DNA from 3 places in the Lysinibacillus sp. NPDC094403 genome. Region 2 is predicted to be linked to each of the others. Evidence: riboswitches for the same ligand, from Rfam matches in the RefSeq annotation. Region 2 holds a riboswitch; each other region holds the start of a gene.
The links. A riboswitch is a leader RNA that binds a small molecule or an ion and turns the genes downstream of it on or off. The one in region 2 is predicted to bind S-adenosylmethionine.

Region 1: it holds a riboswitch for S-adenosylmethionine, as region 2 does, so the genes downstream of both, ACQKMV_RS07415 (methionine ABC transporter ATP-binding protein) here and ACQKMV_RS19605 (cyclase family protein) in region 2, are expected to answer to the same signal.
Region 3: it holds a riboswitch for S-adenosylmethionine, as region 2 does, so the genes downstream of both, ACQKMV_RS20905 (bifunctional homocysteine S-methyltransferase/methylenetetrahydrofolate reductase) here and ACQKMV_RS19605 (cyclase family protein) in region 2, are expected to answer to the same signal.

What each region holds. Positions count from the first base shown of each region.
Region 1 is NZ_JBNNTL010000003.1:72,946-76,228, forward strand. Features, by position in the region: gene ACQKMV_RS07410 (methionine ABC transporter permease) at 1-648, opposite strand, end outside; gene ACQKMV_RS07415 (methionine ABC transporter ATP-binding protein) at 638-1,666, opposite strand; SAM riboswitch class I at 1,818-1,921, opposite strand; gene ACQKMV_RS07420 (thioredoxin family protein) at 1,985-2,287, opposite strand; gene ACQKMV_RS07425 (toprim domain-containing protein) at 2,304-2,645, opposite strand; gene gcvH (glycine cleavage system protein GcvH) at 2,831-3,211, opposite strand.
Region 2 is NZ_JBNNTL010000017.1:47,312-50,594, reverse strand. Features, by position in the region: gene ACQKMV_RS19615 (MFS transporter) at 1-225, shown strand, start outside; gene ACQKMV_RS19610 (hypothetical protein) at 433-843, shown strand; SAM riboswitch class I at 991-1,095, shown strand; gene ACQKMV_RS19605 (cyclase family protein) at 1,193-1,930, shown strand; gene ACQKMV_RS19600 (DedA family protein) at 1,988-2,584, opposite strand; gene ACQKMV_RS19595 (Cof-type HAD-IIB family hydrolase) at 2,729-3,283, opposite strand, start outside.
Region 3 is NZ_JBNNTL010000021.1:29,573-32,855, forward strand. Features, by position in the region: gene ACQKMV_RS20900 (protoporphyrinogen oxidase) at 1-804, shown strand, start outside; SAM riboswitch class I at 930-1,029, shown strand; gene ACQKMV_RS20905 (bifunctional homocysteine S-methyltransferase/methylenetetrahydrofolate reductase) at 1,118-2,965, shown strand; gene metH (methionine synthase) at 2,958-3,283, shown strand, end outside.

The DNA.
Region 1 (3,283 bases), on a different contig from region 2:
CGTAATCATGTCGCCAATCCATTGAATAACAAATACAACTATTAAGATTAATATAGTCGACATTAAAGTTACATCTGTGCGATTACGTTGGAAACCATCTAAGAATGCTAAGTTTCCTAGACCACCTGCACCGATAATACCTGCCATCGCAGTATAGCCAACAAGTGCTACAGCCGTTACAGTAATACCAGAAATAAGCGCTGGTAACGATTCTGGAATTAATACTTTCCAAATAATCGTTGACGTTTTGGCACCCATTGAACGAGCTGCTTCAATAACACCTTTATCAATTTCACGTAAAGCAATTAATACCATTCGTGCATAGAATGGTGCAGCTCCAATAATTAGTGCTGGTAAAGCCGCATCTGCGCCACGAATTGTGCCAAGTAAAAATTTCGTAAATGGAATTAACAAGATAATCAAAACGATAAATGGAATCGAACGGAAAATGTTAACGATTGAGCCTGTTAAAAAGTTCACAATTTTATTGGCCCATAGTTGGTTGGGACTTGATAAAAACAATAAGATTCCAATCATTAATCCAAGTATAAATGTGATAACCGTAGAAATTGTTGTCATGTACAATGTTTCATACGTAGCGTCCCACATTTTTTCCCAGTCGACATTCGGAAAAAGACTAGTTAGCATTTGCAATCACCTCCGTTTGTACTTCGACTGTATTTAAGTAGCTAAGTGCAGCAGTAACATTGGCCTCCGAGCCATCAATTTGCACAATAAGTGTACCGTACGCGCCATTTTTCGTTTGCGAAATATTACCATGTACAATACTTACTTCTACATCAAACTGTTTCACAAGATGCGAAATGACAGGCTGCTCTGTTTTTTCTCCTACAAAGATTAGCTTAACAAGTTGTCCATTAGGATAATTTGCTTTAATTTGTGCCACGGTTTCCTGTGTTTCCTTCGTATCTGTAATTTGAGAAACGAATTTTTTCGTAATGGCAGCTTGTGGAGCTTGGAATACTTGTAATACTTCACCACGTTCTACAATTTCTCCAGCTTCCATAACCGCTACACGATGACAAATTTTGCGAATAACGTGCATTTCATGTGTGATTAACACAATCGTTAGACCTAATCGTTCGTTAATATCGACAAGTAGATCAAGGATAGCATCTGTTGTCTCCGGATCGAGTGCAGATGTTGCCTCATCACATAACAGTACCTCTGGGTTATTAGCAAGCGCACGAGCTATACCTACACGTTGCTTTTGCCCCCCTGATAGTTGTGATGGATACGCCTTAGCGCGTCCATCTAGACCAACAAGTGTTATCAATTCTTTCACACGTGCTTCACGTTGTGCCTTTGGAACACCTGCTATCTCTAGTGGGAAAGCGATGTTTTCCGCAACGGTTCTAGACCAAAGTAAATTGAAATGTTGGAAAATCATACTGACCTTTTGTCTAGCATCTCTGAGCTTTTGCCCCTTTATGGATGAAAATTCTTGATTGTTAACTGTCACCCTACCAGATGTAGGCTTTTCTAAACCGTTTAACAATCGAATCATTGTACTTTTACCAGCGCCACTATAGCCGATAATGCCAAAAATTTCACCTTTATTAATAGAAAGGTTGACGTCTTTAACTGCAGTTAATTCGCCATTCGTAGTTTTGTATTTCTTCGTAATATTTTGAAGATTAATCATAGCGAATTCTCCTTTTCTTATATCAATTATGCCTCGCATAATTGCGGCCAACGTGATGTTGGTCACTCAGTCGTGTGTTGATAGAAGTTAAAAAAACCCCTTCACTTATAGACAAGTAGAAGGGGTCACGTAACTTATACGCTAAACCGTTCTCTCATCTTTCAAAGATAAATCTTTGGGTGATTTGGCACCTTTTCACATTGTGATGGTTGCTGGGCTTCATAGGGCACTTCCCTCCGCCGCTCTTTATAAGAGTTCGATATATTTATTGTTTTTTAATATATTTGTTACTTTACCACGCGATTAATATTCAGTCAATTAGTTTTTTAACAATTCGTATAAATATGGTACGGATTGAAAGGCATAAACTTTTTCTGTTACTTTTCCGCCTTCACATACGAGTAAACATGGTACACTTTCGATTTTATTATCATAAGCTATTTGCTCGAAAAAATTAATATTCGCTTTACCTACTTGTAGCTGTGGTAGCAATTGCTCAACAACCGTCATCATTTTCGATGCAACTGCACACGTTCCACACATTGGCGTATATAAATAAAAGGCAGCCTTTTCACCTGACTGGACAACCGCGTCCCACTGCTCTTTTGACCATTCTTCCATCATTTTTCACGCAACCTTACAAAATATATTCATTATGGATTGAGAAGTGTGCACGAAGCAATATCGCTGCTAACACCTTCTTCGGAGTTGTCTCAACTTCCTTATATGTTGGCATCGTACGTAAATGCTCAGCCTCTGGATAATGTCTGTCCATTAATGCTCGTAGTTTATCACCCGATGTATCTGCATCAAAAAACGTATAAAGCTCACAACCCTCGTATGGATCAAGTAGCTCTTCTAATTGATGCACACCAATTGTACCATTCGTACAAAGTATTTTAACATCTTCATTTAAAATAGGTTCAATTTGAAGCTTATCCGATCGGCCTTCGACAATTAAGCATTTTCCCTCGACCATCACGCCACCCCCATTTAGACATATCCCTTATAATTCATTATATCAATAAACTTGATCGTTGATACAGTTAGACACCTATTGATAAAGGAATATACTTGCATTCTCCTCACTGTTATAGTAGCGGGATGAATGAAGATAATAAAAAACGTCGGTAGTTTCCGACGTTTTTCTAATTCAGGCTTGTCTTATTCTGCAATCATTTCTTCGTATTGCTCAGCTGTCATAAGTTTTTCAACTTCTGATGCATCAGCAGGCTCTACAACGATCATCCAAGCTTTTTCATATGGTGATTCATTAACGAATTCTGGGCTATCTTCTAAATCTGCATTTACTTCAACTACTGTACCTGAGATTGGTGCGTATAATTCAGAAACTGTTTTTACAGATTCAACGCTACCGAATGGATCATCAGTTTTGATTTCGTCGCCAACTTGTGGAAGTTCAACGAAAACGATATCTCCAAGTTCAGCTTGTGCGAAGTGAGAAATACCGATACGTACTTTACCATCTTCTAATTTTACCCATTCATGCTCTTCAGAGTAACGTAAGTCTTTTGGTGTGCTCATGCAATAAACCCCTCCATAAAATATGTAGTATATTCACTTTCAGTTTGCCATACTTCTCCTATAAAAACAAGG
Region 2 (3,283 bases):
TATGCCGTTCAGCTTTCAGAAAAGTATATACCATCAGCTATTTCAATGGCTTCAGCATTAAACATTTCAGCTTTTAACATTGGCATTTTTCTAGGGTCATACATTGGAGGATTCATCATTCGCCACCAATCTTTAGCTCATACTCCTATTTACGGATTCAGCATGGTGATGATTGCTGCAGCTACTACATTTCTATGGTTACTCTTTGATAGAAATAAACTTTGAAGATTTATCGGAACAAAATCTCATTTTATCGGAACAATTTTAGCTTTTATCGGAATCTTTTCTCGTTTTATCGGAACAATTTCAATTTTTATCAACGGGTGCCTCCTCGGGGACTAGTCACAGTTGAGACCCTGGAACGAAGCGGCAGCAACAAATGGCTTTGTTGTACATAATATAAGGTATCAGCATAGGATAGGAGGAATTTAGTTGTATTACAATCCTTATCCGTATTTTGTCTATCCAAATTATTATCCGGCATGGGTAATGGCAAATCAGCCAACAATTCAACACCCTTCTAGCCATCTAGCAATGCCGACAAACCCAACGAATAGAAGTCCATTTCCAATCGTCAATACAAAGAAATTGAAGACTTCCGCGAAACGGATCAAGGATATTATGCAGCAAGCACAATTACTTACGGATAAAATTGATGAATCAGAGCAATTTGCACATGATCTTATGGACGCGGCACAACAATCAAAGAAAACAGAAGTTGAAAAGTTAATTGCGTCAACAGGCATTACTATAAAATACGAAACTACCTATACACCAGATGGATTTCGTATAACATTTACTGAAAGTAGCTGTTGTAAGCTGACACTAATTTTGGGTTGGTGAAGAGTTGGTCCTTTGAAGAGGGCCTCTTTTTTTGCCTTTAGCATCTTTATGCATTCTAACCTTGTATCCCTATTGAACTTGTAAACTATAAATAAATATGCTAAAGTATTTGTGATTGTTATTTCTGAAAATTCTTATATTGTTTTTTTCTTATCAAGAGAGACGGAGGGATTGGCCCTATGAAGTCTCAGCAACCAGCCTATAGGTATGGTGCTAATTCCAATTGGCAAAATTCAGCCTTGAAGATGAGAAGACGACTTACTTATGTTGCATTGCAAAAGAGTCCTCTTCTTCAAGGAGGACTCTTTTTTATTTTTACATTCTAATTAAAAGAAAGCAGGGAACTATTATGACAAACGAACTTTTACAAGCAATTCAACTATTGAAATCGAAAGAATGGGTAGATTTAACACATACATTTGGTCCGAATTCTCCTCATTTCTTTATGTTTGATGATGCAAAATTTGAAACATTATTTTCCCATGAGGATGGCTTCTTTGCACAACAATTCACCTTCCCTGGGCAATACGGAACACATATCGACCCACCTATTCATTTTGTGCGAGATACACGTTATTTAGAAGAATTGGAGCTAAAAGAACTAGTGCTACCACTAATCGTTATTGATAAATCGAAGGCAGCCGAAATTAATAACGACTACACGTTAAGTATTCAAGATATTCTTGACTTTGAAGCTGAATATGGAGAAATTGAAGCAGGTACCTTTGTTGCGCTGCGTACCGATTGGAGTAAACGTTGGCCAGATAAAGAGTCTTTCAGCAATAAGGACGCTGATGGTAATAATCATATTCCTGGCTGGGGATTAGAAGCGTTACAATTTTTATTCAACGAACGAAAAGTAAGTGCTATTGGCCACGAAACTTTTGACACGGATTCAGCAGCAGATTTTCGTAAAAACGGTAAGTTAGACGGTGAATATTTTGTGCTAGATCAGGATACTTACCAAATTGAGCTTATGACAAATTTGGATAAACTACCTCCAAAAGGGGCCGCTATATTCAATATTGTGCCAAAGCCTGAAAAAGCGTCTGGATTCCCTGTCCGTTCATTCGCAATATTACCTTAATATAGCAAAGGTCTGATTCAGTAAATATAGAATCAGACCTTTCTTCATGAAAATAATTTATTTCGATGTATTCTTTCTTTTGAAAACAAAATAAACGATCAACATTATTATTAAGAACAATACTATGAGATAAATACTGTAGTGGGATAAATAGAACGCAACATAATGCCATTTCTCTCCAAGTACTTTTCCTAAAGTAATAAAAGTAAATGTCCATATAGTTGCTCCCGTATATGCAAAGAAAGCAAATTTTTTATAAGGATAATTATTAATAGCCGCAATATATGCTGTTAGATGCCGCACACCAGGAATAAAATATCCTATTAATAATAATCCAGGACCTATTTTCGCAAATAACTTTTTAGTAAAATCAATTTTCTGTTCAGTAATATGGATTTTCGAACCGTATTTTTGCAATAAAGGTAGCCCGAATTTATAACCTATATAGTAGCTCAGGGTAATCCCCCCTGCCGCACCTACGATAGCGCTGATTAAAGCTGGGATATGTGCGAGAGTTTCGCGATAAACGCTATACCCTACATATGTTAAAAATATCTCATCTGGAAGTGGCAGCCCAACAATCCCTCCAACTAGGATAAGAATGATGCCAAAATATCCGTAATGTTCAATAAGAGATTGCACGTGATGCGCCATAATTCCATCCCACCTAAAGCATAATGATTTCTTTTCAATGTTAACTTTATAATAACTCAAAGTAGGCAACATTATGAGTATTATAACGTTCATAAAGTTTTCCCCAACGTATAGTGGCTAGTCCATGCTATAAATATAGTTTTCTTAAACTATTATTTGTAGCTCACGTAGAGCAAACTCAATACCATCATCAGTTGATTTCTTCGTTATAAAATCAGCGACATTTTTTAAGGCTTCACTACCATTGCCCATTGCAATACCAAGGCCAACCTGTTCCAGCATGTCGATATCATTATCTCCATCCCCAAAAGCAAGTGCTTCCTTAGGACTTAAGTTGAAATAATCTAGTACAGCTTGAACAGCAATCGATTTGGAAACATCATGCTGCAAAACATTTGTAATGTACGGATGCCATCTTTTAAACAATAAATGAGGAAATTGTGAGGTATATCTATTCTCTATATCCTCATTACCATACAAACACATTAAGTAAACCTCTTGCGTTAAAATATCCTCATTAATAACAGGATACTCCAGCAAAGATAATGTCTCTTGCATAACTTTTAATGTCTCTTTTTCTTGGACGTTATTCATCGATAATTGTTCTGTAAAAAACGAGAGACTTTGTTTATTTTCTTCAGCAAAAGCCTTAACTACTTGGACAATTTCTTTTGCAATAGGTATTTTATGTATTACTTG
Region 3 (3,283 bases), on a different contig from region 2:
TACGGTAGTATTATTAAAGGTTTCGATGCAAATAGGGAACAATTTGTGAAAGCATCCAATAAAAAATTTATTTCATTTAAAAATGGTTTATCATCACTAATTGATAGGCTTGAAGAAACATTAACGGATGTAGAAGTTATAAAAGGAATTGCCACTACTAGTGTTAAAAAGCAGGAAAATCAATACCTTGTTACATTAGCAAACGGTAAAATGATAGAAGCAAATCATGTTGTAATGGCACTGCCAAATGAATCGGTACAAAGCTTATTGCAGGATAAATCTTTGAACTGTTATTTTGAACAATTCAATACTGCATCCGCAATTACGATTTATTTAGGGTTTGATGTACCTGATAATAGATTACCAGCAGATGGAACAGGCTATATAGTATCCCATAATTCAGATGTTATTTGTAATGCAGCAACGTGGACAAGTCGTAAGTGGAAACATACCTCATCCGAAGGAAAACTACTTGTACGACTTTTTTATAAGAGCATTAACCCTGCGTATGAAAGATTGCGTATAATGACAAATGAAGAGTTAGCAGCTGTTGCCCTAGAGGATGTAAGAAAAAGCTTGGGGATTGAGGAAAAACCAACTGTTGTCGATGTGACAAAATGGATTGACCAGATGCCGAAGTATGATTTGGCACATCGTGAAGCGTTGCAAGGTTTAGTGCAAGAGCTTGAGAAAAACTATCCCAATTTATCGATAGCGGGATGCTCTTATTTTGGAGTAGGCATAGGTGCATGTATTCAAAATGGTAAAAAAATTGGTGAAGAACTTGCTGGAAAACTATCGTAATTGTCTGATATAAATCAAAATATTATATTTTTCGCAAAAATTATCCTGTGTTCAGTGAAATAGTCTTGACTCAATCGTTTGTAAACGTTATGATTCTTTTAATTATTTAAAAAATTCATACTAAATTCTTATCAAGAGAAGCTGAGGGACTGGCCCTATGAAGCTTCAGCAACCAACTTATTGTCAGGTGCTAAATCCAGAAGACCATTGTGTCGAAGATGAGAAGGAAAACAATTACGAAACGTTAAAGCCTTCTTTTTATGTAAAAGAAGGCTTTTTTATTTTCATAAATAAGGGAAGAGAGGCTAGTTTCATGGGATTGCTTGAAAGGTTAAAAACAAATGTTCTTACAGCAGATGGTGCAATTGGTACAGTTTTATATGGTTATGGCTTGGAGTACTGCCATGAGGAAATGAATATACAAAAACCTGAATTAATTGAAAAGATTCATAGAGAATATATAGCAGCTGGAGCCGATATTATTCAAACGAACACTTACGGTGCTAATGCAATAAAATTAGCCCGCTATGGATTAGAATCTCGTGTGCAGCAGTTTAATGAAGCTGCTATAACGATTGCAAAACGAGCGGCGGCAGAGGATGGACAATTTGTCTTAGGTACTATTGGGGGAATCCGCGGTATTCGAAAGAGTGACGCAACGTTAGAGGAAATTTTAGCAACGGTTGATGAGCAAGCTACTGTTTTACTTGCAGGAAATCCAGATGGCCTTTTACTTGAAACATATTATGATTTTGAAGAACTAACAGCAACTTTAACAATGCTACGAACTAAAACAATATTACCGATTATTGCTCAAGTTTCTATGCATGAACCAGGAGTTTTACAAAATGGAATGAGTTTAAATAACGCTTTACATGAACTTGAAGCGCTAGGTGCTGATATCGTAGGTGTTAACTGTCGCTTAGGTCCGCACCATACTATTCAAGCATTTGAAGGTGTAGAGCTTCCTGAAAAGGCTTTTATGTCGGCATATCCGAATGCCTCTCTTCTTGACTTGGAGGATGGCCGTGTCGTTTATGAATCAGAGGCAGATTATTTTGGGCGAGCAGCTGTAGCACTTCGTGACCAGGGGGTGCGTTTAATTGGTGGCTGCTGTGGTACGACACCAAAGCATATTGCTGCTGTGAAAAAGTACTTAGAGGAGCTATCTCCAGTAGAGGAAAAGTACGCGAAGCCCGAAAAAGTAGAGGTTTTACGTGAAGCAGAGCCACCAAATTACGAGCCATTACATGTAAAAGTAAAACGTGAACGCTCAGTTATAGTGGAATTAGATACACCAAGACATTTAGAGATTGAGGGCTTTATTAAAGGGGCAAAAAAATTATATGAGGCGGGCGCAGATGTCATCATGATGGCAGATAATTCACTTGCTTCCCCAAGGATTAGCAATGTCGCAATGGGTGCCTTACTGAAAGAAACGCACGGGGTACGCCCGATGACACATATAACATGCCGAGATCGTAATTTAATTGGTCTTCAATCACATTTAATGGGATTAAATGCACTAGGGATTCATGATATTTTAGCAGTTACTGGAGATCCGACAAAGGTAGGCGATTTCCCAGGGGCAACTAGCGTTTATGACGTATCATCAATGGAGCTAATCCAATTAATAAAACAATTAAATGAAGGTGTATCGTTCTCAGGGAAACCACTTCGTAAAAAGGCGAATTTCTCTGTAGCTGCTGCGTTTAATCCTAATGTACGTGTGCTGGATAGAGCTGTCTCTCGATTAGAAAAGAAAATTGAACATGGGGCAGATTATTTTATTTCACAGCCTGTTTATACAAAGGAAAAAATCGTGGAAATTTACGAGGCAACAAAGCATTTAGAAACACCAATTTATATAGGTATTATGCCAGTAACGAGCTATAAAAGTGCGGAGTTCTTACATCATGAAGTACCGGGCATCAAGCTATCAGATGATGCGTTAACGCGTATGAAGGCTTGTGGGGATGATAAGGAACGCGCAACACTAGAAGGGATTGCAATTGCCAAAGAATTAGTAGAAGTAGCAGCGGAATATTTCAATGGAATTTACCTCATCACACCATTTTTACGCTACGATATGACACTAGAATTAATGAAATTTATTGAGCAATTGGATGAACAGAAAAAAGGGGTAAGTATAAATGGCTAAGCACTTGATTGAAGAGCAACTAGAAAAACGAATTTTAATTCTTGATGGCGCAATGGGTACAATGCTACAAAATGAAAATTTATCAGCAGAGGATTTTGGCGGCGAGGAATATGATGGCTGTAATGAAAATCTCGTGCTAACTAGACCAGATGTGCTTGAAAAAGTTCATCGAAAATACTTAGAGGCTGGAGCAGATATTATTTGTACAAATACATTTGGAGGTACACCACTTGTATTAAATGAATATGATCTTGGTGCGAAGGCAGAAGAAATCAATAAACGGGCTGTGGAAATTGCACGCAAAGCAGTGGATGAGTT